3 regions of the Chryseobacterium sp. 22543 genome follow, and region 1 is predicted to be linked to each of the others. Evidence: riboswitches for the same ligand, from Rfam matches in the RefSeq annotation. Region 1 holds a riboswitch; each other region holds the start of a gene.
What was found. Region 1 has a riboswitch for S-adenosylmethionine ahead of ACTJIP_RS18195 (TonB-dependent receptor plug domain-containing protein). Riboswitches for the same ligand answer to the same signal wherever they lie in the genome.
Positions count from the first base shown of each region.

Region 2: another riboswitch for S-adenosylmethionine. It lies ahead of ACTJIP_RS14480 (alpha/beta fold hydrolase); the one in region 1 lies ahead of ACTJIP_RS18195 (TonB-dependent receptor plug domain-containing protein).
Region 3: another riboswitch for S-adenosylmethionine. It lies ahead of ACTJIP_RS15245 (SusC/RagA family TonB-linked outer membrane protein); the one in region 1 lies ahead of ACTJIP_RS18195 (TonB-dependent receptor plug domain-containing protein).

Region 1 covers NZ_JBQENH010000005.1:99,812-110,243, forward strand. The annotation lists gene ACTJIP_RS18185 (TonB-dependent receptor domain-containing protein) at 1-1,999, shown strand, start outside; gene ACTJIP_RS18190 (DUF5694 domain-containing protein) at 2,024-2,863, shown strand; gene ACTJIP_RS18195 (TonB-dependent receptor plug domain-containing protein) at 2,978-5,722, opposite strand; SAM-I-IV-variant riboswitch at 6,020-6,117, opposite strand; gene ACTJIP_RS18200 (outer membrane beta-barrel protein) at 6,236-8,461, shown strand; gene ACTJIP_RS18205 (HesA/MoeB/ThiF family protein) at 8,571-9,281, opposite strand; gene thiH (2-iminoacetate synthase ThiH) at 9,426-10,432, opposite strand, start outside.
Region 2 covers NZ_JBQENH010000004.1:6,337-16,768, reverse strand. The annotation lists gene ACTJIP_RS14485 (MGH1-like glycoside hydrolase domain-containing protein) at 1-1,482, opposite strand, end outside; SAM riboswitch class I at 1,671-1,777, shown strand; gene ACTJIP_RS14480 (alpha/beta fold hydrolase) at 1,844-2,788, shown strand; gene ACTJIP_RS14475 (ACT domain-containing protein) at 2,788-4,326, shown strand; gene ACTJIP_RS14470 (O-succinylhomoserine sulfhydrylase) at 4,438-5,598, shown strand; gene ACTJIP_RS14465 (four helix bundle protein) at 5,628-5,999, shown strand; gene ACTJIP_RS14460 (homocysteine S-methyltransferase family protein) at 5,989-7,017, shown strand; gene ACTJIP_RS14455 (fatty acid desaturase family protein) at 7,100-8,191, shown strand; gene metH (methionine synthase) at 8,193-10,432, shown strand, end outside.
Region 3 covers NZ_JBQENH010000004.1:173,857-184,288, reverse strand. The annotation lists gene ACTJIP_RS15280 (putative porin) at 1-397, shown strand, start outside; gene bshC (bacillithiol biosynthesis cysteine-adding enzyme BshC) at 410-1,996, shown strand; gene ACTJIP_RS15270 (LysM peptidoglycan-binding domain-containing protein) at 2,035-4,002, shown strand; gene fabD (ACP S-malonyltransferase) at 4,074-4,949, shown strand; gene ACTJIP_RS15260 (GYDIA family GHMP kinase) at 4,960-5,865, shown strand; gene pckA (phosphoenolpyruvate carboxykinase (ATP)) at 5,993-7,609, shown strand; gene ACTJIP_RS15250 (type II 3-dehydroquinate dehydratase) at 7,691-8,098, opposite strand; SAM riboswitch class I at 8,343-8,441, shown strand; gene ACTJIP_RS15245 (SusC/RagA family TonB-linked outer membrane protein) at 8,525-10,432, shown strand, end outside.

The DNA of each region.
Region 1 (10,432 bases):
GCGTAAAGTGGACCGCCTGGTTTATAATGTTCAGAATTCTATGCTTTCACAGGGAAGTTCGGGAACCGAGGTCTTAGCCGGCACTCCTTTATTACAGGTGGATGAAAATAAAGGTCTTCTTTCTATTGCAGGAAAAAACGGAGTTTCTGTGATGGTGAATGACAGGATGCTGAATCTTTCCGGATCTGAACTGATTAATTATCTGAGAAATCTTCGTTCTGAAAATATATTGAAAATAGAAGTGATCACCACTCCACCCGCCAAATATGAAGCACAGGGAAATAGCGGAATCATTAATATTGTCCTTAAAAAGAATCAGAATCTTGGATGGAACGGTTATCTGACGACCAGTTATACTCAAAAAACATATGCCGGCTTCAGCAGTGTGGCAGGAGTGAATTATCAGAATGAAAAAATAAAAGCCTCCGTAAAAGTAATGGGCTATGACGGAGATAAAAGATCAGTAGAAAAATATAATATTATTGGCCAAAGTTCTTCTGTCAGCAAGGATGACAGAAGGGATATGAATGACGGGCTCGGTCTGAATGCCAATTTTGATTATTCGCTTTCTAAAAATTCCAATATCGGATTGGTATACGATATTACAAAGGGGCATACGAATATGGATATCACTTCAACACAAAGTTACTTTACAGATGGTACGCCTACTTTACAAACAGAGACGAATTCAAAGCATCGTTCTCCTTTTACAACCCAAATGCTTAATCTGTATTTTGACCAGAAATTTGGAGAGCATAAGCTAAGTTTCGGAGCCAATTATTATGGAAATTTACCTGATACGGAAGTTAATTTTACAACAAGAAATGTCACCAGCAACGCAACACAGGTCGTGAGAAATCTTTCTTCGGTAGATTATAAGATCTATTCCGGACAGGCTGACTTAACTTTAAATTTCAAAAAAATTCAGTTAGAAACCGGTACGAAATACAGCCAGTTTTCCAATAATTCGGATATTGGATATTTTAATTTCATCAATGGAAATTATATCACAGATCCTGCAAAGAGCAATCTTTTTGATTATAACGAAAAGAATTATGCAGCTTATATCAGTGCCAGTAAAGATTTTGGTGAAAAATGGTCTGTAAAGGCAGGACTCCGTTATGAATATTCACAAACCAGCGGTTTCTCCCTTACTACACAGTCAAAATCTGAGAATAATTACGGAAAGTTTTTCCCGACAGCTTATTTATCTTATAAAGCCAATGAAAATAATCAGTTCAGCATTAATTATTCCCGAAGAATCAACCGTCCTTATTTCCGGGCTTTAGATCCGTTCCGATGGTATTCCAATCCTAATACATATTATTCCGGAAATCCAAGCCTGCAACCCTCTTTTAATCATAATATTGAGTTCAATTATATTTTTAAAAGTAAATTTTCTGCGAATCTTTATTACCAGAGAACTACGAATAATTTTGACCAGATTTCATTCCTGAACGGCATTGACCTTACCAGTACCTATGAAAATTATTATAATCAGAACGTGTACGGGATCAATTTCAATTACACAGATACGTTTTTCAAAATCTGGGAAAGTAATATCTCAACTTCGTTCAGTTACAATGAGACCCAGATTACAAGATTCAATCTGATTCCTAAAAACGGACAGTCATTTTATTATTCCCTCAACAATACTTTTCAGCTGAATAAGGCGAAAACATTCATGCTGTTTGTCAACTACTGGCAGAATCTGCCTTCACGTGACGGATATATTGCAGCAAAAAACAGAGCAAGCATTGATGCAGGAGTAAAGATGAGTTTTGCGAAAAAGGCTCTTCAGGTCAACCTTTCGGTGAGTGATATTTTCAGGCAGTCTGGTTTTAAGGCAGATATGTATTTCACAGATAATACACAGTCATTCAACAACTATTGGGATGCCAGAAGACTGGCACTCAGCATCACTTACAATTTTGGAAATCAGAAAGTAAAATCTAATAAAAGAGTGGTGGATTTTGAAGAGAAAAACCGTGCTCAATAATTTAATAACAAAAAAAATAAACCTATGAAAACCTTCATTTATATTCTTCTACTATGCATTCCCACATTCTTTTTTGCTCAAAAGAAGCCTTCGGACTATTTCAAAAATCCAAAAACCAAAGTCCTTGTTGTAGGGTCTTTCCACTTTGACTATCCTAATCTTGATGCTCATACAACCAATAAGGAAGATCAGATAGATGTTCTTTCACCTAAAACTGCAAAGGAAGTTGCTGAACTTGTAGAATATATCAAGAAATTTAAACCTACTAAGATTGCTATTGAAGCCTGGCCAAACTGGAATGCAAACCAAAAACTGAAGGAGTATGGTGAGGGAAAACACAGAGAAGAAAGAGACGAACGCTATCAGCTTGCTATGCGCATCGCCAATGAACTTAAAGTCAACGAACTGTTCAGTATAGATGCAGAATCTATCTGGAATGATCTCCAGACAAAATTTGGGAAAACAGATTCTACATTTTTTAATAACCGCAGCAAAGATTATGATTTTAAAAGTGATGATCTGATCTCCGAACAGTTTAACGTTTTCTTTAAAAGCTCTGAACCTAAAAATTTCAAATCACTTTTAGACACATTTACCTACATGAATTCTAAAGAAAGTCATCAGTATGGATATGGAGCTTACCTGAGTGGAGATTTTAAACTTAGAGAATTTGATGGAGCAGATATGCTTGCCTTGTATTGGTACAGCAGAAATCTGAGAATGTTCCGCAATATTCAGAAGATTCCTCACAACAGTGAAGACAGAATTCTTGTGATAGCCGGAAATGGCCATGCAGCAGTACTAAGACAGCTTTTCTCTTCTTCCGCCGAATATGATTTTATTGAATTTTCTTCACTGAAATAAATAAAATTAGAATAATCACCCTAATAGATAATTCATTCTTTATGGTGTAATAGAATATAAAAAAACAGAGATATCTTCTCTGTTTTTTTTATTAAATTTTCTAAGCTTTATTTATTAGAATCTGAATTCAATTCTTGCAAATAAGAACCTTCCACCAATACCATACTGAGAAACCTGTCTTGAATATACAAACTGGTTATCAGCTGTTAATGAATTTATATTCGGGCTTTTAGAAGGCAGTATGTTCAATATATTATTGCTCCCGATAGTTGCTGAAATATTTTTATTAAAATCATATCCTACAGATAAATCAGTTATCAAACGATTATTAAGAATGAAGTGCTCTGTACTTCCTGTTACTCCGTCAAAATTAGCATCTAAAACATCGGCATCTGTCACTTTACCGAAGAAAGAATTACGCAGCAGGAAAGTAAATCCGGAAACTCTTAACGTATTGGATAAGGTAGCTTTTACGCGTGGTACAGCTTCTTCAAAATATACTCTGTTCGGTTCTGAGAAATAATTATCAATCTGGCTTACTAATTTAGGTGACGCATGGATATCTCCGATTCTTTTGGTCTGATTAAGATTAAGGCCGAAGTTATTCTCCAAAGAAATCCCTGATGAGATTTTTGAATTCTGAGAAATGGTAATATCCAGCCCTTTCGTCTGAGAGTCCACCGCATTGGCAAAAAAATTGGCAGCACTTGCCCTTGCAAGATCAAAAGCGTCCTGAAGAACTGCCTGATCCGAACCTGGGGTAAAATTACCATTAGGGCGGAAAAAAAGATCTGTCAATACTACTCTGTCCTTAATCTTTATTAAATAAGCATCTGCTGTGAAAGTCAGGCTTAATGACGGAATCTTCCATGTAATTCCTGTGCTGTAGGATTGTGAGGTTTCCTGTTTCAATTTTGGAATACCCAATGCCTGTGCTGCTTCAGAATTGTTTCTGAAAGTACCTACCTGTGTAGTTTTTCCCTGTTGAATCAGTGTAGAAGTAGAACTATAATAGATTTGTGCTAAAGATGGTGCTCTAAACCCCGTAGAAACAGCACCTCTCCAGTTTAGATTGGGAGCCAGCTTTACATTGGTTGCCAGCTTATAATTGAATGTAGATCCGAAGTCTGAATAATTCTCATATCGTAAAGCTCCTTCCAGCAGCCATCCGTCAGTAACCTCCAGCTCTGCATCTGCATAAGCCGCAATACTGTTTCTGTTTCCGGAGACTGCATTTTCCGGACTAAACCCTGGAAAAACCTGAGCTCCGGCCGGTCTTATATTTCCAAAGAAATCGGTTACTTTTTCATTTTCAGGGGTTTTAGCGGTTACCACACGTCCATAAATATCATAAGAAGCATAAGAATTTTCCTTTCCAACATTTACTTTATAGTTTTCGTGTCTGTATTCACCTCCAAATGCAATGTTCAATCCTTTCAGGACATCATATTTTTTGGAAAAGTCAAGGTTGATGGTATTTTGTGAAAACTCAGAGCCTCCGGCATCAAAAGTTCTTGGAGAACTGTCTGTAAGTGATGCATTAAAGGTATTTACCACCCCAAAACTGAAGACGTTTTTCCCGAATGTATTACTGAAGTCCACATTCCAGCCATTCCATTTCCCTTTGATTCCTGCAGCGAGAGAATAATCATTTACGGTTGCTTCAATCTGAGGAAGATATCCGTTGGGAGTCACTGCATTGATGTTTCTTTCAGTATTAGGAAGTCTGTAAAATCCTCCGGCATTTCCAAGGCGGTAGCTGTAACCTCCAAATGAGTAAACCTTCCATTCCTCATTAACAGGAATTTCAGAATTAAAGAAGAGCTGTCCGGATTGCAGCTTAGACTGTCCTGCTCTCAGACTGAAATCTTTTCTCTCTAATCCTCTGTAATTAAGTTCCTGGGAGGTAAAATCTTTACCTAATAATTTTTGAAGGTCCGAAATACTATTTGCTCCCGAAATCTGAGACTGAAAATCCGGTGCAAAATATCCAACCTTACCTGCATATTGTTTAATTGTATTGATAATCTGCTGAGTATTGGAAGTATTGGTAATATTTTTATACAACCCATCAATATTCACTCCATCCTGTAATGCTCTGTAATTAATGGCATTATAGGCATTGAAGATATCTCCTTCTCTTACTCCGGCTCTGGAATAAGGGTCTCGGTATTGGGCAGAACCTGTAACGTTAAAAAATCCGGTCTGTCCAATTTTAGCTCCATAATTAAGGTCTACAGAAATGGTCTGTCCATCCACTCCTCCGGAGAAATTATTGGCAACAGGTGAAGCATATCCACCTAAAAACACCTGTCCGGAAAGCCCCAATCTTTTTTTCAATCCAAGGTTAACGACTCCAGCAATGGCATCAGAACCATATTGGGCAGAAGCTCCATCTCTTAAAACCTCAATTTTTTCTAAAGCAAAAGCTGGAATAGCATTAAGATCGGTTCCCACAGATCCTCTTCCCGGTGTGAGGGTAACATTAATCAATGAAGACTGGTATCTTCTTTTTCCATTGAGTAAAACTAAAACCTGATCCGGACCTAAACCTCTTAAAAGAGCAGGATCTACAAAGTCAGTTCCATCGTTAACCGTGTGAGAAGTGGATGAAAATGAGGGTACAATATAATTTAAGGCCTGGCTGATACTATTAGTCGGGCTCTGTTTTAAAATTTTTGATATATTAATGATGTCTACCGGAACAGGTGTATCTGTCAATGATCTTCCGGAACCTCTTGATCCAAGGATGACTACATCTTCTATTTTCTTAGATTGTAACGTGTCCGTCTGTGCGTAATAAAATGTAGAAATAAGCGCAATAGAAGGAACAAATATTTTTTTCTTGAAATTATGCATGTTGTTTGTTGTTTACTTTTTGTTGTTAAAAATTGTTTTTTGAGCAATACAAATCCCGTATCCCTAAATTTTAAGGTTACATAAATGTTCGAAATGTTTGTATTATTTTTTAGAAATAGAAAAGGCTAGAAGCAACAACACATGCGCATATAGAAATGGCATGAAAACATATGGGAATAATGAAGATTCACTTCATGATCCGAAGAATAAAAGATAACTGATGTAAGGAGATTTCCCTTGTCTTTAAACATTTGAATTTAACTTTAAAACAAAAATTCAAGATGGGATAATGATAGAATGATAAACATTTTTTCCGGAAGATCCGGCTTATCGATTGCAGCACCTTGCTTGTTTTTGCAGGTTGCTATCCCATCTAGAGATTCTTGATAATTACCCGGCAAAGATATAATTATTTCGTAAATAAAAAAATATTTAACCTAAAATTCGATTTTCAACATTTTAGCGTAACAAATTATCTTTTTCAGCGTCTAACCGGATATCAGTAAAAACATTATGAAAAAAACGATTTTCGCGTTATCCTTATTAAGCTCTGTTTTTGTCTTTTCACAGGAAAAAAACAACAAACCTCAGGAAAAGCAGATTGAAGGTGTAGTCATCACCAAAACTAAAAAAGCAGTTGAACAAAAGGCAGACCGTACTATTTTTGACTTTTCCGAGCAACCTCAGCTGAACAACGGAAACGTATTGGAAGGAATAAAAAAGCTTCCTGGACTGGTATCTACCGACATCGCAGGAATGATGTACCAGGGAAAAATGCTGGAAGTATATCTTAACGGAAGACCTCTGAACATCACATCCAATGAATTGAACTCCTTTCTTGAAGGAATGCCTGCCAATTCTGTAGAAAGAATTGAGGTAATCACTCAACCCGGCGCTGAATTTCCGGCTACATCCGGAGGTGCAATCATGAATATCATCACGAACAAAAATGCCAATAAATATTTAACCGCTACGTATTCCGGAAATTATTCTTTCACAAATTATAACAAGTATAGAAGCAGAACGACCAACTCCGTTAATTTAAATGCCAGAAATAAATATTTCGGATGGCAGCTGAATGTTGGTCAAAACTACCGTGAAAGTATGCTGAACGGCCAACAGGATGAGCTTTTAACAAGTCATACCGACAGATACGGACGTGGGTATTTTGCAAAATCAGGATTGACTTTTGATTTAGGACAGGACAGATTATTATTAAACTACGATATTTACCACAATAATAATGACAATTATACTTTAAGTAACGGTCATGGAGATTTACCTTTTCAGAACAATCCAAAGGATTTAAGAGAAGCTTTTTATACATCTTCTGATGTGGCCCATACCAATAGCTTGAGACAGGAAGCTGTTGTAACGTATCAGAAACGTTTTGCTGACAAATCTCAAAAACTGGACTTTCAGTTTGGCTACACAAGATCAGACAGTAAATTCTCTCAGGACAATTATTTTCAGGATGGTATATTTGCTGCAGCTCCCAATCCACCAATTAACAGTGCAATGAGTGGCTTAAAAGATATTCTGAACAATGAATCTGTAATGAATATTGCCAACTTTAAAGTAGATTATGCCCAGCCTATCAAGCTTCTTGATGGTGGAAAGGTAAGCTTTGGAGGATTGTATGAAAAACAGGATTATGATACGGAAAGTTTTGGCTTGACGAATCTTGAATATCAAAGACAAACTGCTTCTACCTATTTGGAGTTTCAGGCTAAACTGAAAAAGTTTGACTTCACATTGGGTTCCCGTGCGGAAAACTATGACATTTCGGGGGTAACAAGATATTTCGATAAAGATGCAAAACTGGTGGAAGCGAATTTGATTCCTTTCAATAAATTTAAATTTTTCCCGAACGCGAGTGTACAGTATAACATGATGAATCAGGTTTATATTGCTGCGAATTACAACAGAAAAATCAGCTTACCAAGTATTTCTGCCCTGAACCCGAATAACGTAACGTTCTCCGGACCAAGTACGGAAGTTAATGGTAACCCGAATCTACAACCTACTATTTTTGATAATTATGAATTGAAAATTTCGGCTTTTGATTATGCATTTATCGGGTATAGCGTAAGTTCAGCAAACAATCAGGTGGCACAGATCATCCGAAAAGACGGAAGAAAACTCTACAACGAGCAGGTGAATATTTCGAATATGAAAATTCATAACTTCAACGTGGGATTACCGGTTCCTTTTATGATTTTCAGCAAGCCTTTGAGCGAAATCATGAAGTTTGATTTTAATCCTGATAAAATTAACTTCATGTACTTATATGCTGGTTACCAGAAACATGAAATCGACAATCTGAATAATAAAGGATTTTGGATTTTCAATATTATGACTCAGATTCTTTTGCCTAAAGACATCAAAATGACAGCCAATTACAGCTATCTGACTCCAAAGGCAGGATATTTCTATTTCACGGCAGAGAAACCATTCAACAACTCTCTTGATATTACGCTGACGAAGAAGTTTATGAACAACCGTCTGACGCTTTCAGTTTTTGCGAATGATATTTTCAACGGACAGATGATGCAGGTACGTTCTAATCCGCCATCAGGAACTCCGGTAATGATCAGCAGCAAGTATGACACGAGAAATTTCGGATTTTCCATCAATTATAAAATTCCGACAAGAAATAAACTGGCGAAAGAGGATCCGAATATCCTAAACCAGACTAAAAAAGAAGATAATGGAGGCGTAATGCAGCAGGCACAATAATTCTTAAGATAAATAAGAGAGGCAGTAATAATTTTTACTGCCTCTTTCTATTGATATTGAATTAGTGTTATTGGTGAAAATATTAGCGATATTAGTGTTTATATTTACATCAGAAATCTATCGTCTGAAATCTCCAGTTCAGCGTGTCTACCAATGTCAACTGATTGACAATTATTGGAAGATCAGTGATGATTTTTAAGGTCTGAAGAGCCATCATACTTCCTATTATTCCGGGAAGAGCTCCCAATACACCAAGACTGTCACAATCCGGCATATCTTCATCAGAAGGAGGTTCCGGAAATAGATCTCTCAGATTTTTACTTCCATTATGATTGAACACGGCAACCTGTCCTGAGAATCCCAGAATACTTCCGTAGACCAAAGTTTTTTTCAATTTTATACAGGTATCATTCACCAGATATCTTGTGGAAAAATTGTCTGACCCCTCTACAATTACATCGTACTGAGAAAGGATGTCTTCAGCATTATTTTTATTTATTTTCTCTTCGATTCCTGTAAATGTAACCTGATGATTAAGCTTTTCTACAAATGCTTCGGCGCTCTTCACTTTGGATAACCCTACGCTGTTTTCAGTATGAATGATCTGTCTGTTCAGATTATGAATTTCAACCTCATCAAAATCTGCAACGCCTAAAGTTCCCACTCCTGCAGCGGCCAGATATTGAATAATGGGACTTCCCAAACCTCCCGCTCCTATGACAAGGACTTTTGAAGCCATGAGTTTCTTTTGTCCTTTCAGTCCTATCTCTTCTATAAATATCTGCCGGCTGTATCGCGAAAAATGATCTTCTTTTTTCATACTTTATGATAATTGAACCATTAAGATTCTTTAAGTTTTTAAGGAAAATTAAGCTGAGCTTTGCTTTAAGAAGATATGGCCTTAAAATCTTCGATTTTTCTTAATTTAGCTTCAGCTCTTCAAAGTTCTTCATGGTTTAAAAGTTTAAAATCCACTATATACTGAATCCCAGTCTTTCATCACAGGATCGTAGCCCGCTTTTTTAATCATAAGTCTGATCTCATCCATGCTTCGTTCGTCACTGGTTTCAAACTGCTCCAGAGATTCTTTATCGACAGCATACCCTCCGGGATTGGTTTTTGAGCCTGCACTCATGGCTGTAGCTCCCAGAGATACAATATTATTTCTAAAGACCTCATTTTCTCTGGTAGAAATGGAGATTTCAAGGTCTTCATTCCAGATTCTATAGGCACAAATGAGCTGAAGAAGATCTTTATCTTCCATAATAAAATTAGGTTCAATAATTCCTTCTGCCGGTCTGAGTCTTGGAAAGGAAACCGAGAATTTACTTTTCCAGTATTGTTTCTGAAGATAATCTATGTGTAAAGCGTTGAAAAAACTATCAACCCTCCAATCTTCAAGTCCAAGGAGAACTCCTAGCCCAATTTTATGAATTCCCGCCCGTCCTATTCTGTCCGGAGTTTCCAGACGGAAATGGAAATTTGATTTTTTACCTTTCGGATGATATTCTCTGTAAACATCCTGATGATAGGTTTCCTGATATACCAATACGGAATGTGCTCCTTCTTCATGAAGCAGTTTATATTCTTCTTCCATTAAAGGTTGAACTTCAATGGAAATATTGGAAAAATGAGGTTTTAACTTTCGGACAGCATTCTGAAAGTAGGGAACTCCCACTATTTTATTGGCTTCACCGCTTACCAGCAGTACATGATTCACACCCATTGATTTCAGAACTGATGCTTCAATCATCAGTTCTGTATCGGAAAGAGTTTTTCTTTTCAGATTATTATCAAGACTGAATCCACAATAGGTACAGATATTCTGACATTCATTACTGAGATAGAGCGGAGCATACAACTGAATGGTTTTTCCGAATCGTTTTTGGGTAAGTGCCTGTGTCATTCCTGCCATCAGTTCCAATTCCTGAGAAGCCACCGGTGACAGAAGATTCAGGAAATCATCAAGGG
Region 2 (10,432 bases), on a different contig from region 1:
TTCTAAAAATAATAAATCCGGCTTTCCATTGTTTTTTTCATCAATCTTAAAAACACGGAAGCAAGACCAGGCATGTACAGGCGGGTTTACATCGCTCATGTTCCATTCATAAGCAGGAAGCTGTCCGTTAGGATGCATGTACCATTCTTTGGTAAGTAATAAAAGCTGTCCTTTGGCGAATTCCGCATCTATAATGGAGAAAGGGACGCAGTGAAATGCCAGATCCCACGTAGCATACCATGGATACTCCCATTTATCAGGCATGGAAATGATATCCTTATTATGAAGATGATTCCATTCTGTATTTCTTACATATTCGTTGAAATTTCTTGGAGCTTCAAAATTGGGATCTCCTTTCAACCATTTTCCGATATTGTAATGATAGAACTGTTTATTCCAAAGAAGCCCTGCAAAAGCCTGTCGCTGAACATTTCTTTCATCTTCATTTACTGTATCATTCTGAATATCGTTATAAAACTCTTCAGCTTCAGCTTGACGGATATTGAAAATATGATCAAAACTGTCAAAAGGTTCATCCATTTCGTCAGGAGACAACCTGAACTCAAAAACTTTTGATTCCCCAGCATCAATAATTTCATCAATAAGAAAAGAAGCTTTTGTTCCTCTTTTTTCAGGATTTACAGTATCTCCCTGATGAATAATAAAATTATTGATTCCATCTTTGAAATAAGTATTCTCTGCTTTGGGAGCTCCGTAAAGTTTGGAAGTATTGGTTTCATTATCACAAAATACACTCTGTGCATTTGAGTTTCGGGAATATAGCTTTTTGATCGAAATACTGTCATGACCAATATTAATACTTCCGTCATGAGACGCATTAACCTCTCCTTTATAAGTATTGTATCCCCATTTCCAGTTGTTTCTGAACCAGATTGTGGGAGCTACCAGAATAGGAGCCTCATGCTGGCTTCGATTACAAACGGTGACTCTGGCTAAGATATCGTTGTGATCGGCTTTACAGTATTCAATGAAAATATCAAAATATTCATCGTTATCAAAAATTCCGGTATCGAAAATCTCATATTCCGGTTCCTTTTTGCTTCGTTTTCCATTTTCTGTAACAAGATCATCGTAAGGAAATTCATTAATCGGATATTTATACACCATTTTCATATAGCTGTGGGTAGGCGTATTGTCCAGGTAATAAAAGATTTCTTTGATGTCTTCACCATGATTTCCCTGAGGGTTACTCAATCCGAAGAATCGTTCTTTTACCATTTTATCTTTCTTGTTCCAGAATGAAAAAGCAAAACAGAAAAGTTGCTTTACATCAGAAATTCCGGCGATGCCTTCTTCTCCCCAGCGGTAAGCATAGCTTTCAGCATTATTATGATTGGTAAAATCCCAGGCATTCCCGTTTGAGCTGTAATCTTCACGTACATTTCCCCACTGTCGGTTGCTTACATAAGGTCCCCAGTTTTTCCATTTAGTATCTTGTAATCTTTCTTTTTCGGCGGTCATATCTCATCATTTTTCCATACGAAGTTAGTTTTTTTGAAAAATAATTCCAATTTTTTTCATCTGAACAATTATTAATATAGTTTTGAAATACTTGTATTTAAGGGCTTTTTTAAATATTAAAATATTTTTTTTTTGAAATTAAAAGAAAAGAACTACCTTTGCATCATTCGTTCATTCAAATATTGAAAATGTTATCAAGAAAGGTTGAGGGATTAGACCCTATGAAACCTTAGCAACCCTTTGCGCAAGCAAAGAAGGTGCTACGTTCTACCAAAGTATTTTGGACAGATAACTTACTGAAGTTCTTTTCAGCCATTTCCTGTGGCATTTTCAATTGTATTTGTATTAAAATATAATAGAATTGAAAACAGAACTAAACTATATAAATCTTTCGTATCAAACCAATTCCCAAAAGGAATACCATATCCCGTTAAGCTATCAGCTTTTTGGGAAAGATCTGTTTACAGCACCCATTGTTTTAATCAATCATGCACTTACCGGAAACTCAGATGTATCCGGAGAAAAAGGTTGGTGGAAACAATTGGTAGGAGAAAATCAGATTGTTGATACCAATCAATATACGGTTCTGTGTTTCAATATACCCGGAAACGGTTATGACAATTTTTTAATTGAAGATTATGAAGATTTCACGCCTTCAGATATCGCCGCGATATTTCTAAAAGGGCTTGAAGCTTTACATATCAAAAATCTATACGCCATTATTGGGGGCTCTCTGGGAGGAGGAATTGCCTGGGAAATGCTTGCCAAGCAGCCGGATCTTGCAGAAGTATTTATTCCTATTGCCTGTGATTACAGAACACACGACTGGCTTCATGCACAATGTCTGGTTCAGAAATTTTTATTGAATGATAAAGAAGAACCATTACAGAAAGCAAGAATTCATGCCATGCTGTGTTATAGAACACCACAGTCGCTCAATGACAGATTTCAAAACCAATATAACCAGGACAAACAATGTCTGGAATCAGAAGACTGGTTGGTTTATCATGGTAATGCACTAAACGAAAGATTTAGTTTAAAAGCGTACAAACTGATGAATCATCTCTTGATGAATATTAATGCTGATGAACCATCATTGGATAAAATACAGGCACGAATGCACATGATCTCCGTAGATACAGACTTATTCTTTCCTGCTTCTGAAATCCGAATGTGTTTTGAAAACTTAAAAGAGAAAAATAAGAATGTTTCTTACCACGAGATCCAATCTATACACGGGCATGATGCCTTCTTAATGGAATATCAACAATTAAATAATATCATTAAAAACATTTTACAGAAGTAATGAAAAATGCTAACGAAATAAAATTTTTGAAGAACAGATCAATCATCAAATTTGAAGGAGAAGATTTCCTGGGAGAAATCGGGATTGACGGACGAATTTTTAAAGCGCTTACCTTAGCGCGTATCAGTGTAGGAGTAATTTCCCAGCAGGCCATAGAAAACGGAATTTCTATCTTGGTTCAGGAAATTGATGCAGAAAAAGCAGTTGCTTGTCTTATTGATGAGTTTGAAGCAGAAAGAAAATCTGGAAAAGTTTCTCAGATCTATAGTATCAATAATGTTTCTGTGATCGGTTTTGTAGCAGAAGATTTCAATAAAGTCTTTGCTGAGCTGGCAAGAAACAATGTTTTCCCATTACTTTTGAATCAGGTTGCGGGAGAAAACAGAGTCAACATCGTAGTAACTTCTTCACAGGATGAAAAAACCAGAAATATCATCGAGTCTGAAATTTTCAAAAAGCCAAAGACAGTTCATTTAGCAATTATAGGTCACGGAAATGTAGGAAAAACTCTGATACAACAGGTATTGGAATCTTCAGAAGAAATAAAAAGACGTAAAAAAATAGATCTTAAAGTTGTTGCAGTAGCCAATTCAAAGAAAATAGCTTTCAACAAAAAAGGATTTGATGCGAATTGGAGCGATGAGGTTTTGACTGCAGAACATCCTTCGAGTGTTCAGGAGCTGATTAATTTCTCCAACGAAAACCAGCTGGAGAACCTTATCGTTGTTGATAACACGGCAAGTAAGGATTTTGTGAAAAACTATCATGCTTTGGCAGAAAACGGATTTGATCTGGTTTCTTCAAACAAGATTTTTAATACCCTTCCGATTGAAGAATACAGAAAACTAAGATATACGTTGAATAAAAACAACAGACGTTATCTGTATGAAACCAATGTGGGGGCAGGTTTACCATTAATTGATACGATAAAATTATTACACCTTTCAGGAGAAAATATCACCAGAATCAAAGGAGTATTCTCCGGAACATTAAGCTATGTTTTCAACAATTTTTCTTTAAGAGACGATAAATTTTCAACCATTATCAATGAAGCTTTGGAAAAAGGATACACAGAACCGGATCCAAGAGAAGACCTATCGGGAAATGACGTAGCAAGAAAATTATTGATTCTGGCGAGAGAATTAGACTTAATTAATGAATTCGGAGATATCAATATTCAAAATCTGGTTCCGGAAAGTCTGCTTGAGGTTTCAAAATCAGAATTCCTTTCAAGACTTGAAGAACTGGACGAAGAGTATCAGAAAATAAAAGAAAATCAGGCGCCTGGGCATGTATTGAGATATGTAGGTGATTTGCATGGTGATCTGCAGAAAGATAAAGGTGAGTTAGATGTAAAATTGATTTCTGTTCCGGCAACTTCAGCTTTAGGACAATTAAAAGGTTCAGATTCAATCTTTGAAATTTACACAGAAAGCTATGGTGAAAATCCTATCGTTATCATGGGAGCAGGAGCAGGTGCACAGGTAACAGCCAGAGGAGTATTCGGAGATATTTTAAGAGTAAGTGAAACTAAATAATATTTAATCTAACATCTATCAATTTGGCAGTGTAACCATAACGGCAATTGTCATTCTGAGCATAGCGAAGAATCTGATGGTTACAATGTAAAATTGATCAATTAAAACTATATGGAAAATTTTGAAACATCAGCAATAAGAACCCAGACTGAAAGAAGTCAGTTTGACGAGCATTCTACACCATTATACCTTACTTCCAGTTTTATATTTCAGGATGCGGAAGATATGAGAGCAAGCTTTGCAGAAGAAAAACCAAAGAATTTATACAGCCGTTTCTCTAATCCAAACGTAACAGAATTTACAGATAAGATTGCTAAGATGGAAGGTGCAGAAGCAGGATATGCGTTTGCTACAGGAATGGCTGCCATCTATTCTACATTTGCTGCTTTATTGAATGCCGGAGATCATATCGTGAGCTGCCAGTCAGTTTTCGGATCTACGCATACTTTATTTACTAAGTATTTCCCGAAATGGAATATTGAAACCTCTTATTTCAAAGCAGGAGATGCTGAGAATGTTGAACAATATATCAAGCCCAATACAAAGATCTTATATCTTGAAACTCCTACCAATCCGGCTATTGAAATTCTGGATCTTGAGTTCTTCGGACAGATTGCGAAAAAGCACAACCTTATTTTTATTGTAGATAACTGCTTTGCAACACCTTATCTTCAGCAGCCGATCAAATATGGTGCAGATATTGTTGTACATTCAGCGACGAAATTGATTGACGGACAGGGAAGAGTGTTAGGAGGAATAGCAGTAGGAAAAGAAGACCTGATCAGAGAAATTTATCTTTTCGCAAGAAATACAGGACCTGCATTATCTCCTTTTAATGCCTGGGTATTATCAAAAAGTTTAGAAACATTGGCGATCCGTGTAGAAAAGCACTGTGAGAATGCATTGAAAGTAGCTGAGTTTTTAGAAAGTCATCCGAACGTAGAATTAGTAAAATATCCATTTCTGAAATCCCATCCAAGTTATGAAGTCGCTAAAAAGCAAATGAAGCTTGGAGGAAATATCGTAGCATTTGAAATAAAGGGAGGAATAGAAGGCGGAAGAAACTTTTTAGATAAGATACAAATGTGCTCACTGTCTGCTAATTTAGGTGATACAAGAACGATCGTTACCCACCCGGCATCTACAACCCATTCTAAATTATCCGATGAGGAAAGAAATGAAGTAGGTATTACGGCAGGATTGGTTCGCTGTTCGGTAGGTTTGGAAAATGTAGAAGATATCATAGCAGATCTGAAACAGGCTTTAGATTAGTTAATCGTTGACAGTTTATAAAAAACCAAATGAATAGAGAATACACAGAATTAGTAATTTGGATGGAGGGAAGAAAGTTGGTTAATCTAACTTATATCCTGACTGCCAACTTTCCTAAAGAAGAATTATTGGCTTTAACAGGTCAGATAAGAAAAATGGTAACTTCAGTTTCGTTCAATATAACGGAAGGAAGTAGAAGGCAGAATCCCGAAGATACTTTACCGTTTCTGCAGATTGCCGGGAAATCTCTTTATAAACTGGAAACTCAATTCCATTTGGCTTCAGACCAACAATATATTTCTAAAGAAGATTTTAAAATAATCAATAAAAAAATCCTCTTATGCAAAAAACTGGTCAGCGGATTTATAAACTGTTACAAATTGATAGAAAATGAAAAATAATATACAAGACGCTCAGCTTTCAGCACTCAATGTTCAACTTCAGAAGAGAATTCTGGTTCTTGACGGAGCTATGGGAACAATGCTTCAGAGATACAAGTTTGAAGAAGATGACTATCGTGGAGAGCGTTTCAAGGATTGGGAGCATCCGGTAAAAGGAAATAATGACCTTCTTTCTCTCACACAGCCTCAGGCGATTGAAGAAGTTCACAAGAAATACCTGGAAGCAGGGGCTGATATCATTGAAACCAATACATTCTCGGGAACTACCATAGCGATGGCAGATTATCACATGGAAGAGCTGGTATACGAACTGAACTATGAGTCCGCAAAAATTGCAAGAAAAGCCTGTGACGAATATACCGCGAAAAATCCGGACAAACCGAGATTCGTAGCAGGATCTATCGGGCCAACAAACAGAACGGCAAGTTTAAGTCCAGACGTTAATGATCCCGGATACAGAGCCATCACTTTTGAAGAATTGAGAGTAGCTTACAGGCAGCAGTGTGAAGCTTTGCTGGACGGAGGCTCAGATATTCTTTTGGTAGAAACCATCTTTGATACCCTGAATGCAAAAGCAGCTTTGTTTGCCATTGATGAACTACAGGATGAAAGAGGAATAAAAATTCCGATCATGGTGTCAGGAACCATTACCGATGCTTCAGGAAGAACACTGAGCGGTCAAACAGCAGAAGCTTTTCTGATCTCCGTTTCCCACCTGAATTTATTAAGTGTAGGTTTCAACTGTGCATTGGGAGCAGATCAGCTGACGCCTTATCTTGAAACTCTGGCCCATAATTCAGAATTCTATATTTCAGCATACCCGAATGCAGGTTTACCGAATGCTTTTGGAAAATATGACGAAACTCCTGAAGATATGGCAAGACAAATTAAAGAATATGTAGAAAAAGGACTGATCAATATTATCGGTGGTTGCTGCGGAACCACGCCTGAGCATATAAAAGCGATTGCAGATTTGGTAGAACAATATCAGCCAAGGAAATTGAAGGAATTTGTGTGATTTGATAGATTTTTTTAATTAAAATCAAGAATGAAGGCTAATTATAAATAGTAACTTTATGTAAACCACAAAGTTAAATATAATGAAAAAGCCAATTTACTTAAAAGATTCGGAGGATATCAGATTATTTAATGAGCTGAGAAAGAAAGTAAACCAAAGAGTAGAAACCATTTCTGAGAACAGGGATATCTACATTCAGATCAAAGCGGTTATTCTGCCACTGGTCTATATAGGGTTATATTTTCTTGCTGTTTTGAATGCTGAAAAACATTGGATGTATATTCTGAGTTTTGTTTTAATGGGAATTTCTCTGGTTTTGATTTATTTAAACCTAATTCATGAGGCAGCCCATAACAACATATATAAAAGTAAAAGACTGAACGGGCTGGTTCTTCACATTTTTGATTTTATAGGAGCCAACTCCTATATCTGGAAAAAAAGACATATCGCAAGCCATCATGCATATCCCAATGTAGATGGATGGGACACGGATATCGAGCAGAGCGGATTGCTGTTAATCGTACCGTGGATCAAAGCAAAAGGAGTACAGAGGTATCAGGATAAGTTTTTCTTTTTAGTATATCCATTCTATTTGTTCAATTGGATGTTTATAAGAGACTTCAGAGACTTCTTTGACAAAGAAAGAGTGATTTTAAAGACTCAGGGGAGAATACCGGTTATGGAAAAAGTAAAAATGATAAGCTATAAGCTGTTCTATTTCTTTTATCAGATTGTGGTTCCTGTGATGTTCTTTAAAGTATCAATAGGGTTGGCTTTAGGAGCGTGGTTTTTACAGGTAATTTCAGCAAGTATTTTTGCATTGTTTGTTTTACTGCCTTTGCATCCGCTTCCTGATAATGCCTTTCCAAAATTAAATAAAGAAAATGGTCTGCCATTTAGCTGGCTTCGTCATCAGTTTGAAGTGACCAATGATTTAAAAGAAAATAACTGGCTGGTAAGGAATATGTTGGGGAATTTTAATTTCCATGTAGCACATCATCTGTTTCCGAACTACAGTTATATGTATTACAACGAGATCACAGAGGAGATTGAAGAATTTGCCAGAGAATATGATCTTGCATATAAAAGATTTCCATTGTTGACTGCTTTAAGCAAGCATAGGGATTTATTGAGACAGAATGCCAATAATGCCTACTATATTTTAGAAGAATAAAATGAAATATTTAAGATTATCAGGCCTCGAGCCTCTTATCATAACACCGGAGAGCAATTTCATCAATGTTGGTGAAAGGACTAACGTTGCCGGTTCCAAAAAGTTTTTAAGACTGATCAAAGAGGAGAAATTCTCCGAAGCATTAGATATTGCCCGCCATCAGGTAGAAGGAGGTGCCCAGATTCTGGATGTCAACTTTGATGATGGATTGATTGATGGAAAAGCATCCATGATCAAATTCCTGAACTTAATTGCCTCCGAACCGGATATCGCAAGAATCCCGATCATGGTAGATTCTTCCAAGTGGGAAATCCTTGAAGCAGGTCTTCAGGTAGCTCAGGGAAAATGTGTGGTAAATTCTATCAGTTTGAAAGAAGGCGAGGAAGAATTTATCAAACATGCCAAAGCTATTAAAAGATATGGAGCAGCAGTTATTGTAATGGCATTTGATGAGGTAGGGCAGGCTGACAGTTTTGAACGAAGAATTGAAATTTCAAAACGTTCTTATGATATTCTTGTCAATCAACTTGGTTTTCCGGCAGAAGACATCATTTTTGACTTAAATATCTTTCCTGTGGCAACGGGAATGGATGAGCACAGAAGAAATGCCATCGACTTTATTGAAGCTACACGTTGGGTAAGACAAAATCTTCCTTATGCATCCGTGAGTGGGGGAGTGAGTAATGTTTCCTTCTCTTTCCGTGGAAATGATACTGTGAGAGAAGCAATGCACTCTGTTTTTCTTTATCACGCCATCCAGGCAGGAATGAACATTGGTATTGTAAACCCGGCGATGCTGGAAGTTTATGATGAAATCAATAAAGAATTACTGGAGCTTGTAGAAGATGTAATCCTGGATAAAAGAGAAGATGCTACAGAAAGACTTCTTGACTATTCAGAAAAACACAAATCAGTCAAAAAAGAAAAAACCGAAGACTTAGAATGGAGAAACAATCCATTACAGGAAAGAATTACCTATGCATTGGTAAAAGGGATCGACCGTTTTATTGAAGAAGATGTAGAAGAAGCAAGACAGTCAGCTGCAAGACCACTTCATGTAATCGAAATTAATCTGATGACCGGAATGGGAGTAGTAGGAGATTTATTCGGAAGCGGGAAAATGTTCTTACCTCAGGTCGTAAAGTCTGCAAGGGTAATGAAAAAAGCTGTGGCTTATCTGCAACCTTTCATTGAAGCTGAAAAAGATGGAGCAAAACCTGCCAACGGAAAGATCTTAATGGCAACAGTAAAAGGGGACGTTCATGATATTGGTAAAAATATTGTGAGTGTCGTTTTGGGTTGTAACAACTATGAAATCGTCGACCTTGGAGTAATGGTTCCGGCTGAAAAAATTATTCAGACGGCTATTGCAGAAAAAGTAGACGTTATAGGATTAAGCGGATTGATTACACCAAGTTTGGATGAAATGGTGTATATCGCCTCAGAATTAGAAAGACAAAATTTAGATTTTCCTTTATTAATCGGTGGTGCTACAACTTCAAAGGCGCATACCGCAGTGAAAATTGATTTAAAATATAAAAATGCAGTCGTTCACGTGAATGATGCATCAAGAGCTGTAAACGTAGTAAGTTCATTATTGGGTGACAGAAATAAAGAATATGTTTCGGATTTAAAGAATGACTATTCCGACTTCAGAGAAAAGTTCCTGAACAGACAGGTGGATAAAGATTATGTATCCATCCAGGAAGCAAGAGAGAATCATTTTAAAATTGATTGGGAGAATGAAGAGATTTTCACTCCGAATACGATAGGAATAAAAGTTATAGAAAATCAGGATTTGAGGGAACTTCTTCCTTTCATCGACTGGTCACCGTTTTTCAGAAGCTGGGATCTTCACGGAAAATACCCGAATATCCTGGAAGATGAGGTGGTAGGAGCTCAGGCGAAAGAATTATTCAAAGATGCTCAGGTGATTCTAAAGAGAATTCTGGATGAAAAGCTTTTAACAGCAAAAGCCATTTTCGGGATCTTTAAAGCCAATTCCAATGAATCTGATGATATCTTGATTTTTGATGAAAATAACAATGAGCAGGCGAAGTTTTTAACCTTAAGACAGCAGGCTCAAAGATCAAAAGGAAAAGATTATCTGGCGCTCAGTGATTTCATCGCTCCTCAAAGCTCAGGAAAAACCGATTATGTGGGGGCATTCTGTGTAACTACCGGATTCGGAACCGATGAATTGTCCAGTGAATACGAAAAAGCCAACGATGATTACAATTC
Region 3 (10,432 bases), on a different contig from region 1:
TACAAGGGTGCATTTCCAAAATACTTTAACGAATAAAGAATTGCTTCCTATGCCAAGCTTTATTGGTAGAGCTAATTTCTTTTACCAGACACAAGCATTCAAAAAAGCAGCGGAAATTCAGGCAGGTATTAAAGTTTATTACTTCTCTAAATTTGCTTCAAGAGATTATTTCCCTGTTCTTAATGAATATATCCTTCCCAGAGCAGATTCATTTTCAATTGGAGGGCAGCCTATCGCCGATATCTATATCAATATGAAGGTGAAAAAAATGTTCTTTTTCATAGAAGGTCAGCAGATAGGAACTGTTATTTCCAATAACAAAGCATATGCATTTCCACATTATCCGGTATATGATTTCAGATTGAACATCGGAATTGTGTGGTATTTGTTCAACTAAAAACTGTACAGGTTGAAAACAATAAATAAAATATCATTCAACGATATAGAAAGCATTCCTCAATTGGTAAAAGATTTTTTAAATCAGAAAATTGGGGGTTTTGAAAATAATACATTTTCTTTAGATCATTTTAAACAACAGATTCATTTGAAAAAAGACTCTTTTTCATTAAGGAAGAGAGAAATTTTATCAGAGGTATTTGAAGACCAGCTTTCAAGTCTTTCCCTTTCTTCAAAACAGAGAGAAAATCTTGAGAATCTTAAACAGCCCAATACATTTACTATTACAACGGGACATCAGCTGAACCTGTTTTCGGGACCTGTTTTCTTTGTTTATAAAATTCTGCAGACCATAAAGACATGTACCTATCTGAAAGAAAATTTTCCGGATTTTAATTTTGTTCCGGTATATTGGATGGCTTCAGAAGATCATGATTTTGCTGAGATCAATCATTTTAAAACCGAGAATAATTATTATGAGACCAATGAGAAATCCGGTGGTCCGGTAGGAAGAATTGAGATCAGTGACACCTATTTTATTTCTGAATTTGAAAAAGAATTCAAAGATTCCATTTTTGGAACCGAGCTGATCTTAATGATGAAGGAAGCTTATAAAACAGGAAACACTTTAACGGACGCGATTAAGATTCTTGTCAACCGTCTTTTTTCAGAATTCGGACTTTTGATTCTGGATGGAGATTCTAAAGAACTTAAAAATCAGATGAAGGAGATCTTTAAAGATGAACTTCTTCATTTCAGTTTACAGAAAACATCTAAGAGTAAAGTAGATTTTCTGACGGAAAAATACGGGAAAGTTCAGGTAAATCCCCGTGAAATAAACCTTTTCTATTTTTCTGAAACCAGAGACAGAATTGAATTTAACGGACAGAAATACATTATCGTAGATAAAACGATTCAGTTTACAGAAGAAGAAATACTTGCTGAATTGGAAAATCATCCGGAAAAATTCAGTCCCAATGCTTTAATGCGTCCCGTGTATCAGGAAAATGTATTACCGAATCTGGCTTATATTGGAGGAAATGCTGAAATTATGTACTGGCTTGAACTTAAAGATTATTTTTCAAAAATTACTATTCCGTTCCCTATACTTATTCCAAGAAACTCGATGCTCTTCCTGAAAGAAAAAACATTAGGGAAAATTGAGAAACTGGATCTTAAAATAGAAGACTTTTTCCAGAATTTTACCGTACTCACCAATCATAAAATTTTAAAAGACAATCCGATTTTACAATTACTCAACGAGAAAGAGGATTTGCTGATCAGCAGTTTTTCAGCGTTGAGAGCTTCGGCAGAAACCACTGAGAAGTCATTTGGAAATATGGTGAAGGCAGAAGAAGTGAGACAATTGAAGTCTTTCAAAAGAATGAAAAAACGTCTGCTCCATGCTGAGAAAATAAAACAAAATGAGTTACTGGAAAGACTTGAAAATCTGTTTTTAGATGTTCATCCAGCTAAAACATGGCAAGAGAGAGTCTATAATTTTAGTGTATTCTTTTCAGATTATGGTTATTCGTGGCTTGAAAATTGTTTGGAAGAAATGGTGGTTCAAGATTCCAAATTAATAATTGTTGCCATTTAATTTTAAAGAAGTATTTTTGTAAATTATAATTATCGAATATGATAAAGAGGTTTTTTATTCTATCCAGTTTATGTATGGTTTTGGGAGTTTCAGCTCAGAAATCACATACGGTTGTGCAAGGTGATAATCCTTACAACATTGCCAAAAAGTATGGAATGACTGTAGATGAATTGCTGAAGCTAAACCCAAAACATAAAGATGGCAAGCTGGCTATCGGAGATGTTTTAACTATAAAATCAGAGAAAGCAGCCACTCCGGTTGTCACAAAAACAGCTCCAGTAGAAAAAGTAACTTCAAATACAAGTACTTCTTCCATGGGTAAAATTGTTTTGCAGCCAAAGCAAACGATCTATGGCATCACAAAACAATACAGAATTTCTGAAACTGATTTGAGAAAACTGAATCCTGACCTGGATTCCCACATGAAAATCGGAGATGAAATCACCTTACCTCTTGCAAGCATTAAAAAGTATGGTGGTACTCAACAAGCTGTGACAGTAGAAAAACATGCTGAAGCTCCTGTAGAAAAAACAATAACAACGATTACACCTACAGTTGTTACTACTTCTGTAGAGGGAGAATCCTATTTGATTCAGTCTAAAGATAATTATTACAGAATTACAAAACAATTTGGAATCAGCCAGCAGGATCTTTTTGCTTTAAATCCAGGATTGGAAGAAAAAGGACTTAAACCTGGTGAAACCATTAAAATAAAAACATCCAATAATAACACACATACTGATAGTGTTGCTGAGACCGCAAATCCAAAAGCAAAAATGGATTCTGGGAACGAAAAATCAACTACCTCTACCAATGTTGTTGCAGGAGATGATTATGTAACCTATACCGTTCAGCAGGGAGATACTGTATTTTCCATCGTGAATAAATTCGGTGTTTCTATAGATGAGCTTATTGCTCTTAACCCGGACCTTTCTCATGGGTTGAAAACCGGAATGGTTTTAAAGATCAAAAAACAGGATGCAGCATATAGTAAGAAAAATGGTGATGCCCTTAGTGTGATCCTAATGCTTCCATTCGGGTACAGCACAAACGAAACGCAGTACAGAGCAATGGCACTTGACTTTTTAACAGGAGCTAAGCTTGCTATTGAAAGGAATGTCAGAGGAGGACAGAAACTGGATGTCAAAATAGTAGATTCTGGAAATGAAGCATCATTCAAAAACTCTTTGACACAGATTAACCCTGATAATACAGATCTTATTATCGGACCTTTCTTTAAATCTAATGTAATTGATGTTCTTGATTTTACAAAAAATCAGAAAATCCCGATTGTAGCACCATTTGCCAACACTCCGGAATTATATAACTATAATAATCTTATTATCGTTGAAACCAACAATCAGACGTATGCTGATAAGATTGTAGAAGAAGTAAAAGGAATTTATTCTGACCAGAAAATATATGTAGTGGCAGATGCCAAAAAAGAAAATGCCAATTACATCAAAGCTGGGCTTGAAAAAGCTGTGAAAAATCCTAATATCATTATTGTCAACTCTCCGGCGGATATTCAGCCTGATCAGAATATGATGACAGGTCAGTCTGCACCGGTTATTGCTATTCTTGCTAATGATGATAATGCAGCAGGAGATGCTTTTGCCAACAGAATTATTGCTATTTCTAAGGAAGTACAGGGCGTGAAAGCGTTCAGTATGTTCTATTCTCCAACTTTTGAGAAAAAAGTTGATGAGCTGAGCCAGGCTAGTTTGGTCTATCTGATGGATAGAAAGATCAATACAGACGGTACCTTTGAAAAAGAAATACTGGCTGCTTACAAAAGCAAATACTGTAAAACTCCACCAAAATATGCTATCGTAGGTTTTGATGTTGTCAATGACATGTTAACCAGAGAGAATAAAAAAGGTGAAATCTTTAAACAGATGAATAAAGTTCAGACTCAGCTTGCTACAAAATTTGAGTTTGTAAAATCTAAAGCTAACGGTGCTTATGTAAACACGGGTTACAGAGTAATCAGACTGGTACCTTAACATGATTTATTGTTCTTTAAAAGAATATTGTTAACATTATAGTTATATTTGCATAATATTTAATTTAATACATGAAAGCACTTGTATTTCCAGGGCAGGGTTCTCAGTTCGTAGGAATGGGAAAAGAATTGTATGATTCTAGAAAAGATATTAAAGATCTGATGGAATCTGCCAATGAAATTTTAGGTTTCGACATTCTTTCCATTATGTTTAACGGAACGGACGCGGATCTTAAAAATACAGAGGTTACCCAGCCTTCAATATTTATACATTCAGTAGCAGCATTAAAAGCCGTAAACGGTCTTGGTGCTGAAATGGTTGCAGGACACTCTTTAGGAGAGTTTTCAGCATTGGTTGCCAACGGAGTTCTATCCTTTGATGACGGTTTGAAATTAGTTTCCGAAAGAGCAAAAGCTATGCAGGCTGCTTGTGATGCCAATCCAAGTTCTATGGCTGCTATTTTAGGATTAGATGATGCTAAGGTTGAAGAAATCTGTGCGCAAATCAGTGGAATTGTTGTTCCTGCAAATTATAACTGCCCGGGACAATTGGTGATCTCAGGAGAAACACCAGCAGTAGAAGAAGCTTGTGCAAAACTGAAAGAAGCAGGTGCTAAAAGAGCATTGTTACTACCAGTAAATGGAGCTTTCCATTCACCATTGATGCGGCCTGCACAAGAAAGACTGGCAGCAGCTATCGAAAAAACAAAATTCAGAAAAGCAACTATTCCTGTATATCAGAATATCACTACAACAGCGGTAACGAATCCTGACGAAATCAAACAAAACCTGATCGATCAGCTTACCGGTCCTGTAAAATGGACGCAGTCTGTTCAGAATATGATTAAAGATGGGGCATCCAACTTCGTAGAAGTAGGACCAGGAAAAACCCTTCAGGGACTGATCAAGAAAATTGACGGATCAGTAGATGCTGCTTCTGCAATCTAACTAAAAATATATGAACGCGATATTTTCACCGGGCAAGCTTATGCTTACTTCAGAATATTTCGCAATCGACGGAGCTCTTGTCTTAGCGGTACCTACCAAGCTGGGACAAGAGTTTTTCTTTGAAGAAAAAGAAGATGAGAGGTCACTTATTCTTTGGGAGGCTTATCATCAAAACAAATTATGGTTGAAGGCGGTCATTGATTATAAAAACTGGCAGGTCTTAGAAACCAATATTCCATCAAGCGCTGAATTTATTGTCAAAACATTAAAGAATGTTCAGAAGCTTTCTAATACTAAATTCAAATTCAATCTTACTTACCACTTAAAAACTAATCTTCAGTTTCCTGCAGACTATGGTCTTGGTAGCAGTTCTACTTTGATGAACAATCTTGCAGAATGGGCTGGGATTGATCCTTTTCATCTTAATGCAATTAGTTTAGGAGGAAGCGGATATGATATTGCAGTGGCAAAAGAAAAATCTGCAGTTCTATTTCAAAGCAAACCTGAGATTAAATATGAGAAGGTAAATTTCAATCCTTCATTTAAAAATGAGCTGATTTTTATTCATTTAAATCAGAAGCAGGATAGCAGAGAAGGGATCAACTTTTATAAATCAAAAAAGAAGTCTCCTGAATTGATTGAAGAATTTTCAAATATCACAAAAAAAATAATGTTATGCAGTGAATTGGAAAAATTTTCCGAATTAATGATGATTCATGAGCGTAAAATTGCTGATTTTCTTGAAATATCCACAGTTAAAGAAAAAATATTCTCAGATTGCCCTTCTTTTGTCAAAAGTTTAGGCGCATGGGGGGGAGATTTTGTAATGAGTGCCAAATTTGGGGACTACAAGAACTATTTTTGGGAGAAAGGTTTTACAACTATTTTTGAATGGGAAAATATAATTGATTTATAATCAAATCATTACGATCCTGTTTTTTTATTTGTCATTCTGACTTATATCAGTATATTTAAACCACCTTTAACAAATAATTAATATTATTTTTGTTGAAGTCAATAAAGAAATAGAAAATATAAGTAAAATGAAAAACACTAAAATCATCCAGGATTTAGAGAAATTAGGGATTAAAGGAAACTATGAAGTAGTGTACAATCCTTCTTATGAAGAATTATATCAGGCTGAAGTTTCTTCTGAAAATCAGGGATTTGAGAAAGCTGAACTTACAGAATCTGGCGCGGTATCAGTAAAAACAGGGATTTTCACAGGTCGTTCACCTAAAGACAGATATATTGTTCAGGATGATGTTACAAGAGATACAATTTTCTGGGATGGTAAAGTAAATTTACCTACATCAGCAGAAATTTTCGGTTCTTGTAAGGAACTAGTGATGAACCAGCTTTCTGAAGCTAAGAAGATTTATGTAGTAGATGCTTTTTGTGGAACAAATGCAGATACAAGACTTAAAGTAAGATTTATTGTTGAAGTAGCATGGCAGGCACATTTCGTGACAAACATGTTTATTCGTCCTTCTCACTACGAACTGGAAAACTTTGGTGAGCCGGATTTCACAGTAATCAACGGATCAAAAACAACAAACCCGAACTGGGAAGCTCAGGGATTAAACTCTGAGAACTTTATCATGTTCAACCTTACAGAAAAACTACAGATCATCGGAGGTACATGGTATGGAGGTGAAATGAAGAAAGGAATGTTTGCCATGATGAACTATTACCTTCCATTAAAAGGTATGGCTTCAATGCACTGTTCTGCAAACGTAGGAGAAAAAGGTGATGTTGCTTTATTCTTTGGTCTTTCAGGAACAGGTAAAACTACTTTATCGGCAGATCCTAAAAGATACCTTATCGGTGACGATGAGCACGGATGGGATAACAACGGAGTATTCAACTATGAGGGAGGATGCTACGCGAAAGTAATTGACTTATCAGAAGAAAAAGAACCGGATATTTTCAGAGCAATCAAGAGAGATGCACTTCTTGAAAACGTTGTAGTGAACAATGGAATAGCAGATTATACTGACGGATCTATCACAGAAAATACTAGGGTTTCTTATCCAATTTACCATATCAACAAAATTGTATTGCCTTCTAAAGCAGGTCATGCTAAGAAGATTGTTTATCTTTCTGCAGATGCATTCGGGGTACTTCCTCCGGTTTCCATCTTAAATGAAGATCAGGCTCAATACCACTTCCTTTGCGGTTATACATCTAAATTGGCCGGAACAGAAAGAGGAATCACAGAGCCTCAGCCATCTTTCTCACCTGCATTTGGTGAAGCATTCCTTACATTGCACCCAACAATGTATTCTAAAACATTGATCGGTAAAATGCAGGAGCACGGTGCTAAAGCTTATTTAGTAAACACAGGATGGAACGGTAGCGGAAAGAGAATTTCTCTGAAAGATACCAGAGCGATCATTGATGCAATCATTGACGGTTCTATTGATAATGCTCCTAAAACTCAGGTTCCAATCATGAACCTTGAAATTCCTACTGAGTTACCAAACGTTTCTACAGGTATTTTAGATCCTAGAGATACTTATGAGAACGCTTCAGACTGGGAAGAAAAAGCAAAAGATCTTGCTTCAAGATATATCAAAAACTTTGAGCAATACTGTGATACTGAAGAAGGTAAGAAATTAGTTGCTTCAGGACCTCAATTACAAGAACAAACTATCTAATAGTTATTTATAACATACAGAAAAGCCTCATCATCGATGAGGCTTTTTTATTTCTAATTTTTCGCAGATATTATTTGAAAATTACTTTAAGCTTAATATAGCCAATCTATATCCATCCATTCCAAAGCCAGATAAAACTGCATCCGTATTGGCAGCTGTCACAGACTTCTGTCTGAATTCCTCTCTTTTATAGATGTTGCTGATATGAACTTCTACTTTGGGTTTTCTGATATTTTTTAGACAATCAGCAATCGCATAGGAATAATGGGTGAAAGCTCCCGGATTAATTACTACGGCATCAAAATCATCTTTCTGAAGCCTGTTGATAAGCTCTCCTTCAATATTTGACTGATAATATTTTAATTCATGAGATTGAAACTCGGATTTTAAAATTTCCAAATAGTTTTCCATAGAGATATTTCCATAGATTTCCGGTTCTCTGGTACCTAACAGGTTGAGGTTAGGTCCGTTTATAATCAAAACTTTCATACTATAAAATTAAAAACTTTTTTTAATTAAATGCTCAAAAATTTCCGCACAAATTAACGTTCGTTCAATTGTATTATTAATAATGATATTTATCATGTTTGATAAAATGGTAATGATTGCAACTCCTTACAGTAATGGGTTTTATTAAAATCTTATGTTAATTTTTGAAAATTTATCATGAAAAATAATAAGTCTACTTGTTTTGTAGACTAAAAGTTTTTAGCTTTGCAACCATATTTCGATCGGCTTATAAAGAAAGATGGAGGGAACTGACCCTGTGAAATCTTGACAACCTACCCATTGGGCAAGGTGTTACGTTCAGCCTTTTAAGGAAAAATAAGCATTTGGTTTATCGTATTTATCGATGCCCTTTGCTGATTTTTCTGCAAAGGGAAAAATTTTAATATATGATAAATGAAATTGATTATGATTAGCAAAAATTTATTCGCTTCTAAAACTTGGATACCTCCGGTTGCTGCATTTTTTCTGGGAGTAACCAGTGTACATGCACAGAATTCTAAGCCGGAAAAGGACAGCCTTCATGAAAAAGAAATTGACGAAGTTGTAGTTGTAGCCTATGGAAAAGCAAAAAGAAACAGCTATACCGGTTCCGTTGCTACCATTTCCAGCGATAAGATCAACAACAGACCTGTAACCAATATTACCAAGGCATTGGAAGGACAGGTTGCAGGGATTCAAACGACGAGTGCATCAGGACAGCCAGGAGCGGTTTCTACCATCCGAATTAGAGGGATTGGTTCTATAAGTGCTTCCAGTGATCCTTTATACGTAGTAGACGGAATCCCTTTTGATGGAAACCTAAATTCTATCAGTCCAAGTGATATTGAATCTATCAGTGTTTTGAAAGATGCCACTGCGAGTGCGTTGTATGGATCAAGAGGAGCAAACGGGATTATCATCATTACCACAAAATCAGGTAAAAAAGGAGAAGCTAGAGTTAATTTTAATATCAGCCAGGGATTCTCCGGAAGAGCCGTAAAAGATTACGAACAGGTAAATACAGATCAATACTTTCAATTATATTGGGAAGCCTTGAGAAACGGATATCAGTCCGGAAAAGTGTCTTCTCAACAGGCTGCACAGATGGCAACAGATAATCTTGTTTCTACACTTGGGATCAATCCATATGGAACAGGATATCCAAAACCGGTGGGAACCGATGGGAAATTATTACCCGGAGCATCACCACTTTGGAATGACGACTGGAGGGATATTTTGCAGAGAGTTGCTTCAAGAAATCAGGTAGATCTTGATATCAGCGGAGGAAGTGAGAAGAGCAATTATTTCTTTTCATTGGGCTATCTTGATGATAAGGGAATGGCTATTGAATCAGGATATAAAAGATACAATACCAGGTTAAAGATCAATTCTGAAGTAAAAAAATGGCTGAATGTTGGGGTAAACTTAAGCTATACAAACAGTATTCAGCAGGCGCCCACTTCTTCAGATTCCAATTCAAGTAATATCATCAATGCTGCAAGATTTATTCCTTCATTCTATCCTTATTACGAAAGAAATGCAAATGGAAGCTATATTTTGGGTGCAGATGGAAACCCGATTTATGATTTCGGAAAATACAGACCAACAAGTGCGCTTCAGAATCAAAATGCCGCGGCAACACTGCCATTAGACAAAAACGAAAATAAAGAAGATAACTTCTCAGGAAAAGGATTTATGGAATTCACTTTCTTACCGGAGTTGAAATTCAAGACAAGCTTTTCTGTTGATTTGGTGAATTATAACGGACATTATTATTCAAATCCATTGCTGGGACAAGGCGCTGAGATTGGAGGTTCAGTAACGAAAACCAATACCAGAACACTTTCTTATACAACCAGTAATATTCTGACATACGATAGGAAATTTGGGAAACACCATGTAAATGCTTTAGCAGGACATGAATTCTATAAATATGACTATCAGACGATTTCCGGAACAAGAAGCCAGTTTTCTCTCCCTTATTATTATGAACCGGATGCTGCTTCTTTACTGGGAAGCTTCAGTGGGAACAGTAATAAATTGAGCTTATTGAGTTTCCTTGGAAAAGTAGAGTATGACTACAATAATACTTATTTCCTGTCTGCATCAGGAAGAGCAGACAGTTCTTCAAGATTTGAAAAGGATAACAGATGGGGGAGATTCTGGTCAGTTGGAGGTTCATGGAAAATTTCCAATGAAGAGTTTGTAAAAAGCCTGAATGTCTTTAATCAGTTGACATTACGTGCCAGTTACGGAGGTCAGGGAAATGATAAATTACTTCGACCAAACGGACAGCCGCTTTATTATGCTTATCAGGAGCTGTACAGATTTATC